Regions from separate parts of the Streptomyces sp. NPDC087263 genome, predicted to be linked through region 1. Evidence: predicted binding sites of a transcription regulator. Region 1 holds the regulator's gene; each other region holds the start of a gene.
The links. The regulator HrcA, encoded in region 1, represses chaperone genes, less so after heat shock. The targets are predictions, from matches to a motif close to TTNGCACTCNGNNNNNCNGAGTGCNAA.
Positions count from the first base shown of each region.

Region 2: groES (co-chaperone GroES) is a predicted target of HrcA. The motif match lies at 1,840-1,866, and genes of this name have one in related genera.
Region 3: groL (chaperonin GroEL) is a predicted target of HrcA. The motif match lies at 1,946-1,972, and genes of this name have one in related genera.

Region 1 covers NZ_JBIUYT010000001.1:860,405-863,681, reverse strand. The annotation lists gene ACIPC1_RS03865 (MBL fold metallo-hydrolase) at 1-686, opposite strand, end outside; gene hrcA (heat-inducible transcriptional repressor HrcA) at 1,053-2,069, shown strand; gene dnaJ (molecular chaperone DnaJ) at 2,070-3,209, shown strand.
Region 2 covers NZ_JBIUYT010000010.1:217,471-220,747, forward strand. The annotation lists gene groL (chaperonin GroEL) at 1-1,264, opposite strand, end outside; gene groES (co-chaperone GroES) at 1,387-1,695, opposite strand; gene ACIPC1_RS30590 (polysaccharide deacetylase family protein) at 1,909-2,685, opposite strand; gene ACIPC1_RS30595 (polysaccharide deacetylase family protein) at 2,682-3,277, opposite strand, start outside.
Region 3 covers NZ_JBIUYT010000014.1:14,594-17,870, forward strand. The annotation lists gene groL (chaperonin GroEL) at 195-1,820, opposite strand; gene ACIPC1_RS35520 (cold-shock protein) at 2,223-2,429, opposite strand; gene ACIPC1_RS35525 (MoaD/ThiS family protein) at 2,899-3,174, opposite strand; gene thrC (threonine synthase) at 3,171-3,277, opposite strand, start outside.

The DNA.
Region 1 (3,277 bases):
GCGTCCTCCCCGCCCAGGTCGAGCAGTCGGTCCAGCGCCGCCGGCCAGTGGGACGGGACGGCGTCGGGGCCCGCCTGGGGTTCGCCGGACTCCTCCACCAGGTCGCCGCAGAAGACGATCTGCGGCCAAGGCGGCGAACCTGGGACGAGGACCACCAGGTCGTGGGCGGTGTGGCCGGGGCCGATGTCCGCGAGCCGGACCTGTGTGCCGCCGCCCAGGTCCAGGGTCCGCTCGCCGGACACCTGGTGACGGGGGCGGACCAGCAGATCGGCGGCCTCGGCCGCCTCCAGCGGGTCCAGGCCGTTGCGTACGGCGTCCGCGCGCAGTTCCTCATGGCCGTGCGCGAGGACCGTATCCAGGCCGACCGCCCCGAACACCTCGACACCGGGGAAGGCGGCCGCGCCGAACACGTGGTCGAAGTGTGCGTGGGTGAGCGCGAGGTGCGTCACCCGGTGATCGCCACCTGGCACGTGCCGCGCCTCGGCATCAGGTTGCGTACCCGCCAGCAGCCGCCGTGCCTCGGAACGCAACTGCGCGCCCTCCCGCAGGCTCGACCCCGCGTCGATCAGCAGGGCGGCCCCCTCGCCGGCCACGAGCCCGACCGTGCAGTCCCAGCCAGGAAGCCGCCGCCGCCCGACCCGCGGCGCCACCCTCTCCCACCCCGCCTCTTCCCAAGTCACGCTCATGGGCAGACGCTAGTGCCTGTACGGCCATTCCCGTCTGCCCCGCGGCGCCCTACATGCCCCATGCCCTCTCGCCACCTCGGGCGCAGGCCCAAGTACGTCCGGTACGAGGGTCCGCGCACGGCACGTCGAGAGCACCAGGCACCTGGCGTCGCGAGGCCGCCCTCCGGGCAACGACGGAAATGGTCGGACAGGTACCGACGGCGAGGACCCCGTCGGCACGACCGAGCGGGTCCGCCCTTGCCGGGGGCGTACCTTCCCGCCGTACACTGGCCGGGGAGACGTTGGCACTCGCATGCGCTGAGTGCCAGGGGGAGAGTCCGGGATCAGTCCGGGAGACCACGGCGACGACATCTGGAGGTGTGCGCGATGCTCAGCGAACGCAGGCTCGAAGTGCTGCGCGCCATCGTCCAGGACTACGTGGGGACGGAGGAGCCGGTCGGTTCCAAGGCCCTCACCGAGCGGCACCAACTCGGGGTCTCCCCGGCGACGGTCCGCAACGACATGGCCGCCCTGGAGGACGAGGGGTACATCGCCCAGCCGCACACCAGCGCCGGGCGCATCCCCACCGACAAGGGCTACCGGCTCTTCGTCGACAAGCTCGCGGGCGTCAAGCCGATGACCGCGCCGGAGCGGCGGGCCATCCAGAACTTCCTCGACGGCGCCGTCGATCTCGATGATGTGGTGGGGCGTACGGTACGGCTGCTTGCGCAGCTCACGCGGCAGGTCGCCGTCGTGCAGTACCCGTCCCTCACGCGGTCGACCGTGCGGCACGTCGAGCTGCTGTCGCTGGCTCCGGCCCGCGTGATGCTCGTCCTGATCACGGACACCGGCCGGGTCGAGCAGCGCTTGATCGACTGCCCGGCGCCGTTCGGGGAGACGTCTCTGGCGGATCTGCGCGCACGGCTCAACAGCCGGGTCGCCGGGCGTCGGTTTTCGGACGTTCCGCAACTGGTGCAGGACCTGCCCGACGCCTTCGAGGCGGAGGACCGCGGTACGGTCACCACGGTGCTCTCCACCCTGCTGGAGGCGCTCGTCGAGCAGACCGAGGAGCGGCTGATGATCGGCGGTACCGCCAATCTCACCCGCTTCGGACATGACTTCCCTCTCACGATCCGGCCCGTACTCGAAGCACTGGAGGAGCAGGTCGTGCTTCTCAAGTTGCTTGGTGAGGCGGGGGATTCGGGCATGACCGTACGGATCGGTCATGAGAACGCGTATGAGGGACTCAACTCCACGTCCGTCGTCTCCGTCGGCTACGGTTCGGGCGACGAGGCAGTAGCGAAACTCGGCGTGGTCGGACCGACCCGCATGGATTACCCCGGCACGATGGGAGCGGTACGAGCGGTGGCACGGTACGTCGGACAGATCCTGGCGGAGTCCTAAGTGGCCACGGACTACTACGCCGTGCTCGGCGTGCGCCGCGACGCGTCCCAGGACGAGATCAAGAAGGCGTTCAGGAGGCTCGCTCGCGAGCTGCACCCGGACGTCAATCCCGATCCGAAGACGCAGGAGCGCTTCAAGGAGATCAACGCCGCCTACGAGGTGTTGTCGGACCCGCAGAAGAAGCAGGTCTACGACCTCGGCGGCGACCCGCTGTCCCAGGCGGGCGGCGCGGGCGGCCCCGGTGGCTTCGGCGCCGGCGGCTTCGGCAACTTCTCGGACATCATGGACGCCTTCTTCGGTACGGCGTCGCAGCGTGGCCCGCGGTCGCGTACGCGCCGTGGCCAGGACGCCATGATCCGGCTGGAGATCGAGCTGGACGAGGCGGCCTTCGGCACCACGAAGGACATCCAGGTCGACACGGCCGTCGTCTGCACCACCTGTAGCGGTGAGGGCGCGGCGCCGGGGACCTCGGCGCAGACCTGTGACATGTGCCGCGGTCGCGGTGAGGTGTCGCAGGTCACGCGGTCCTTCCTAGGCCAGGTCATGACCTCGCGGCCCTGCCCGCAGTGCCAGGGTTTCGGGACCGTCGTCCCGACCCCGTGTCCGGAGTGCGCGGGCGACGGTCGCGTGCGGTCGCGTCGGACGCTGACCGTCAAGATCCCGGCCGGTGTCGACAACGGCACCCGGATCCAGCTCGCGGGCGAGGGCGAGGTCGGCCCCGGCGGCGGCCCCGCCGGCGACCTGTACGTCGAGATCCACGAGCTCCCGCACTCCACCTTCCAGCGCCGCGGCGACGACCTGCACTGCACGGTCACCATCCCGATGACCGCGGCGGCCCTCGGCACCAAGGTGCCGCTGGAGACGCTCGACGGCATGGAGGAGATCGACATCCGTCCGGGCACGCAGTCCGGGCAGTCGGTCCCGCTGCACGGGCGCGGCATCACGCACCTGCGGGGCGGCGGGCGCGGTGACCTCATCGTGCACGTCGAGGTGATGACACCGTCGAAGCTCGACGCCGAGCAGGAGCGCGTGCTGCGCGAACTGGCCGTGCTGCGCGGCGAGGAACGGCCCATCGGGCAGTTCCAGCCGGGGCAGCAGGGGCTCTTCTCGCGGCTCAAGGACGCGTTCAACGGTCGCTGAGGACCGACTGCCGGGCCTCTGAAGTGCGCCTTCTCGCCCTGGGCCGGAGCGGCCCGGGCGGGAGGGTG
Region 2 (3,277 bases), on a different contig from region 1:
CGTGGACGAGCGCGGAGCCACCACCGGAGACGATGCCCTCCTCGACCGCGGCGCGGGTCGCGGAGATGGCATCCTCCAGACGGTGCTTCTTCTCCTTGAGCTCCACCTCGGTGGCGGCGCCGACCTTGATCACGCACACGCCGCCGGCCAGCTTCGCGAGGCGCTCCTGGAGCTTCTCGCGGTCCCAGTCGGAGTCGGTGTTCTCGATCTCGGCCTTGATCTGGTTGACGCGGCCCACGACCTCGGAGGAGTCGCCGCCACCGTCGACGACGGTCGTGTCGTCCTTGGTGATGGTGACGCGGCGGGCGGTGCCCAGCACGTCCAGGCCGATCTGGTCGAGCTTGAGGCCGACCTCCTCGGCGATGACCTGACCGCCGGTGAGGGTGGCGAGGTCGCCCAGCATGGCCTTGCGGCGGTCGCCGAAGCCCGGGGCCTTCACCGCGACGGCGTTGAAGGTGCCGCGGATCTTGTTCACGACCAGGGTCGACAGGGCCTCGCCCTCGACGTCCTCGGCGATGATCAGCAGCGGCTTCGAGGCGTTGGCCTGGATGACCTTCTCCAGCAGGGGCAGCAGGTCCTGGATGGAGGAGATCTTGCCCTGGTGGATGAGGATGTACGGGTCTTCGAGGACCGCTTCCATGCGCTCCTGGTCCGTCACGAAGTACGGCGACAGGTAGCCCTTGTCGAAGGCCATGCCCTCGGTGAAGTCCAGCTCCAGACCGAAGGTGTTGGACTCCTCGACGGTGATGACACCGTCCTTGCCGACCTTGTCCATCGCCTCGGCGATGAGCTCGCCGACCTGGCTGTCCTGGGCGGACAGACCGGCGACGGCCGCGATGTCGGCCTTGTCCTCGATCGGCCGGGCGGTCGCGAGGAGCTCCTCGGACACAGCCTTGACGGCGGCGTCGATGCCCTTCTTGAGGAGGGCGGGGGACGCGCCGGCGGCGACGTTCTTCAGGCCCTCGCGCACGAGCGCCTGGGCGAGCACGGTGGCGGTGGTCGTACCGTCACCCGCGATGTCGTTGGTCTTGGTCGCCACCTCCTTCACCAGCTGGGCACCGAGGTTCTCGTACGGGTCGTCGAGCTCGACCTCGCGCGCGATGGTGACGCCGTCGTTGGTGATGGTGGGAGCGCCGAACTTCTTGTCGATGACGACGTTGCGGCCCTTGGGGCCGATCGTCACCTTGACCGTGTCGGCCAGCTTGTTGACGCCGCGCTCGAGGGCGCGACGGGCGTCCTCGTCGAACTTCAGGATCTTCGCCATGGGAGCGATTCAGCCCTCTCGAAACTCTGGAAAATCTGGGGAGAACGAACGGCGCCCCCGACACCCGGCTACTTGCGGTCGCGGGGGGCCAGGGGCGCAGCTCATTGCAAAAACTGGGTGAATTACTTCTCGATGATCGCGAGCACGTCGCGAGCCGAGAGGACGAGGTACTCCTCGCCGTTGTACTTCACCTCGGTGCCGCCGTACTTGCTGTACAGCACGATGTCGCCGACGGCGACGTCGAGCGGAAGACGGTTACCGTCCTCGAAACGGCCCGGGCCCACGGCAAGGACGACGCCCTCCTGGGGCTTCTCCTTTGCAGTGTCCGGGATGACCAGGCCAGAGGCCGTGGTCTGCTCGGCTTCGAGCGGCTGGACCACAATGCGGTCCTCGAGCGGCTTGATGGCAACCTTGGAGCTGGTGGTCGTCACGATCCGACCTCCCCCTTCGGAGATCTCACGGGGTTAACTGTCTGAGGTGGCGACCAGGTGGACCCGTCGTCGCGGGAGCCGGATCTACCTGTCGTCATTGGCACTCTCCAGGGGGGAGTGCCAGACCTGAGACTATGACCGTGATTAGCACTCGGTCAAGCGGAGTGCCAACGCGGCGCCCATGAACCCGTGAAATCGCGGCCCTGAGATGCGTCAGAGGTAGTCCTCCAGGCGGGCCGCGGTGAACCCCTCCGCCTGTACCCGGCGCAGCAGAGCGACCGTCGCCGCCGTGAGGTTCGGGGCGTCGAAGCCGGACAGGATGTCGCCGGTCCGCAGCGGGCCCGCGTCGGCGTCCCGCCCTCGTACGACGGCAGCGATCCCGCAGTCCGCGGCGGCACGCAGCGTGGTGGTGTCGTACGTCCCGTACGGGGGCCGCAGAAAGCGGGGGCGGATGCCGAAGCGCTGCTTGAGCTTGTCCTGCTGGCCACAGATCTCGGCGCGCTGGCCGACGTACGGCAGGCCCCGCAGGGAGGGGTGGTCCAGGGTGTGGTTCTGCACGGTCGCGCCGACCGCACGCAGCCGCGCGAAGTGCCCGTACCCCGGCCCGACCACGCTGTCCGTGAGGAACATGCTGACCGGCAGCCGCAGTTCACGGACCATGTCGACGAACCGCGGATCCCGCTCGGCACCGTCGTCGTACGTCAGGAAGACCACCTTGTCCCGGGTGGGCACCCGGTCCACGACCGGCGCGAGGCCCGGACCCGCGACGGGCACGGTGGCCCGGGCGGACGGCTTCGGCGCGGGGGCGAGCGGCGCGGACAGGCCCCAGCGGCGGTACGTCGCCAGGGTCGGCCCGTGCGAGCGCGCCTTGCTCACCTCGCGCGCCGCCTTCGTTCCCAGCCGTTCGATCGGGTCGACGGACTGGGCGCAGCCCGACAGCAGCACCGAGGTGAGCAGTCCCACGATGAGCCCGCGGGACCGCGGTCTCACAAGTAGTCCTCAAGGCGGGCCACGGCGTATCCCTTGTCGGTCACCATCTTCATGAAGCGGCGGACCATGTCGGGCATCGTGCCCTTCCAGTCCTCCTTGCCGCGGAAGTGGGTCAGGACGATGTCGCCCGAGTGCAGATCGCGGTCCCACTCGCGGTACTCCCAGTGGTCGACGAAGATCTCCTCGTTCCACAGCGGGGCGGCCTTGATGCCGCAGGACTTGGCGGCCCGCAGGGTGTCCTCGTTGTAGTTGCCGTACGGCGGCCGGAAGAGCGTCGGGCGCTTGCCGAACTGCTTCTTCATCACGTCCTGCATGCCGCAGATCTCGCGCTTCTGCCGCTCGTAGGAGAGCCCGGGCAGGTAGGGGTGGTGGAGGGTGTGGTTGTTGAGTACGACGCCACGGTCGCGCATCTTGCGGAAGTACCCGTAGTCCTTCTTGACCAGGTAGTCGCTGAGGAAGGCGGTGTACGGGATCTTCAGGTCGCTCATCATCCGCAGGAAGGCCGGGTCCTTCTCGGCGCCGTCGTCGATGGTGAGGAAGACGACCTTGTCCTTGGTGGGGATGGTGGTGAAGACGGGCGGCAGGTCCTCCC
Region 3 (3,277 bases), on a different contig from region 1:
TCGCCCGTCAGCGCATTCCGGCTCCCGCGCGCCTTCCTCGTGATCCAGGACACGCGTCCGGATCACGCGGAGGGGGCCGGACACGCCTCCGTACGGCACCCGGAAACGCCCGAGGGCGGCACCCCCTGGAAGAAGGGGTGCCGCCCTCGGTACGAAGGACGGTGATCAACCGGGAGCCGAGGCCCCTAGGTCGATCAGAAGTCCATGTCACCGCCCGGCATGCCGCCCGGAGCGCCGCCCGCGGCGGCCTTCTCCGGCTTGTCGGCGATGACGGCCTCGGTGGTGAGGAACAGCGCGGCGATGGAGGCGGCGTTCTGCAGGGCAGAGCGCGTGACCTTCGCCGGGTCGATGATGCCTTCGGCGATCATGTCGACGTACTCACCGGTCGCGGCGTTCAGGCCGTGGCCGACGGGCAGGTTGCGCACCTTCTCGACGATGACGCCACCCTCGAGACCACCGTTGATGGCGATCTGCTTGAGCGGGGCCTCCAGGGCGAGCCGCACGGCGTTGGCGCCGGTCGCCTCGTCACCCGTGAGCTCCAGCTTCTCGAAGACCGAGGAAGCCTGGATGAGGGCCACGCCACCACCGGCGACGATGCCCTCCTCGACGGCCGCCTTCGCGTTGCGAACGGCGTCCTCGATGCGGTGCTTGCGCTCCTTGAGCTCGACCTCGGTGGCGGCACCGGCCTTGATGACGGCCACGCCGCCCGCGAGCTTCGCCAGGCGCTCCTGGAGCTTCTCGCGGTCGTAGTCCGAGTCGGAGTTCTCGATCTCGGCGCGGATCTGGTTGACCCGGCCGGCGACCTGGTCGGCAGAGCCGGAGCCGTCGACGATCGTCGTCTCGTCCTTGGTGATGACGACCTTGCGGGCACGGCCCAGCAGGTCGATACCCGCGTTCTCCAGCTTGAGGCCGACCTCCTCGGAGATGACCTCGCCGCCCGTGAGGATGGCGATGTCGCCGAGCATGGCCTTGCGGCGGTCACCGAAGCCCGGCGCCTTGACGGCGACGGACTTGAAGGTGCCACGGATCTTGTTGACGACCAGCGTCGACAGAGCCTCGCCCTCGACGTCCTCGGCGATGATCAGCAGCGGCTTGCCCGACTGCATGACCTTCTCCAGGAGCGGGAGCAGGTCCTTGACACTGGCGATCTTCGAGTTGGCGATCAGGATGTACGGGTCGTCCAGGACGGACTCCATACGCTCCATGTCGGTGGCGAAGTACGCCGAGATGTAGCCCTTGTCGAAGCGCATACCCTCGGTGAGTTCCAGCTCCAGACCGAAGGTCTGGGACTCCTCGACGGTGATGACGCCTTCCTTGCCGACCTTGTCCATAGCCTCGGCGATGAGCTCGCCGATCTGGGTGTCGGCGGCGGAGATGGAGGCCGTGGAGGCGATCTGCTCCTTGGTCTCGACATCCTTGGCCTGCTCGAGCAGGGCACCGGAGACGGCCTCGACGGCCTTCTCGATACCACGCTTGAGGGCCATCGGGTTGGCACCCGCGGCTACGTTGCGAAGGCCCTCGCGGACCAGCGCCTGCGCCAGAACGGTCGCGGTGGTCGTACCGTCGCCGGCGACGTCGTCCGTCTTCTTGGCGACTTCCTTGACCAGCTCTGCGCCGATCTTCTCGTACGGGTCCTCGAGCTCGATCTCCTTGGCGATGGAAACACCATCGTTGGTGATCGTGGGGGCGCCCCACTTCTTCTCGAGGACGACGTTGCGACCCTTGGGACCAAGGGTGACCTTGACGGCGTCGGCGAGCTGGTTCATCCCGCGCTCGAGACCGCGCCGCGCCTCCTCGTTGAACGCGATGATCTTGGCCATGTGAAGTGGTCCTCCCGGACTGGGGTGGATTGCTCCGGACCGCGCCCGCGCCCGCGACGGACGGCCTGCCTGCCTCGTGGTTCCTTGCCCCACTTGGCCTGCGGGCCTCACTGACCCGGTCCTCGTTGTCACTCTCACCTGCAGAGTGCTAACGCCAATGATTAGCACTCGCCCCTACCGAGTGCAAGCGACTCCGGAAGATCCCCAGGTGAAGCAGGGGGCGCGCACGGCGCGAAGACAGCCGGAGGGACCCGCGGACAGCCGGCCGCAGGGGGCGGGCAGACGAGCAGACCGACGAGCAGACGGACGGGCAGACGGACGGGCAGACCGAAGGGCCCGCACCCCCTGGTGGAGGTACGAGCCCTTCGTCACGTCGAACAGAACTATCAGTCGGCGCGTGCTTCAGCTGGTCGCCAGCCGGACCATGTCCGCCTGCGGCCCTTTCTGGCCCTGCGAGATCTCGAACTCGACCCGCTGGCCCTCTTCAAGGGTGCGGTAGCCGTCCATCTGAATCGCGCTGTAGTGGACGAATACATCCGCACCACCGTCGACCGCGATGAAGCCGTACCCCTTCTCCGCGTTGAACCACTTGACGGTGCCCTGAGCCATGCCTAACTCCCCTATTACTGGCCCTTGCACAGGACCGCACTTCGCGGGCCCGGGTCAGACCTCACCCCCCAAGGATTGGGGGTGTGCGCCGGAACGCGTCGACCGCGGCTGAATGTATCTGTCCAACTGCCCTCTGCAACAGGTCAATCGGACGAGAATTCTGAGCACGACCGATCGGGAATATGCGGAGAATTCGCAAAGTTTCAGGGCAAGTCGGGCCCCGTAAATGCCATAAACGGCTCAAAGAGGCGGGGCACTTTGGCTACTTCTTGTCGGGCATCGGGCGAGGACTCATATGCGCCCGGCATGAAACCAACTCGAAAGCGAAGCGGCTTCCCCAACTGTACCGCGCTCAACCATACAGAATTGCCCCCTCCGCTTCTCTCACGGAGGGGGCAATTCGATGAACTCTCGGTGACCGCAATTACCTAAGGTAACGGCAATCACCGTAAGTAATGACGCGTGACGGTCAGCCTCCGGCGACGGCCGGAATGATCGAGACGCCCGCGCCGTCCGGCGTCGACGTCTCCAGGCCCTGCTCGAAGCGGACGTCGTCGTCGTTCACGTACACGTTGACGAAGCGACGCAGCTTGCCCTGGTCGTCCAGGACGCGTGCGGCGATGCCGGTGTGGTTCTGCTCCAGGTCGGCGATCACCTCGCCGAGGGTGCCGCCCTCGGCCGTCACCTCGGCCTTGCCGCCGGTGTAGGTGCGCAGGATGGTGGGGATGCGGACGTTGACACTCATGACGCGAGGCCAGCCTCTCGGAAGGAGTCCAGGTTCGGGCGGATGGTCGCGGTGAGCCCGGTGTCCGAGGCCACCGCGTCCAGGGTCTTGAGGCCGTCGCCGG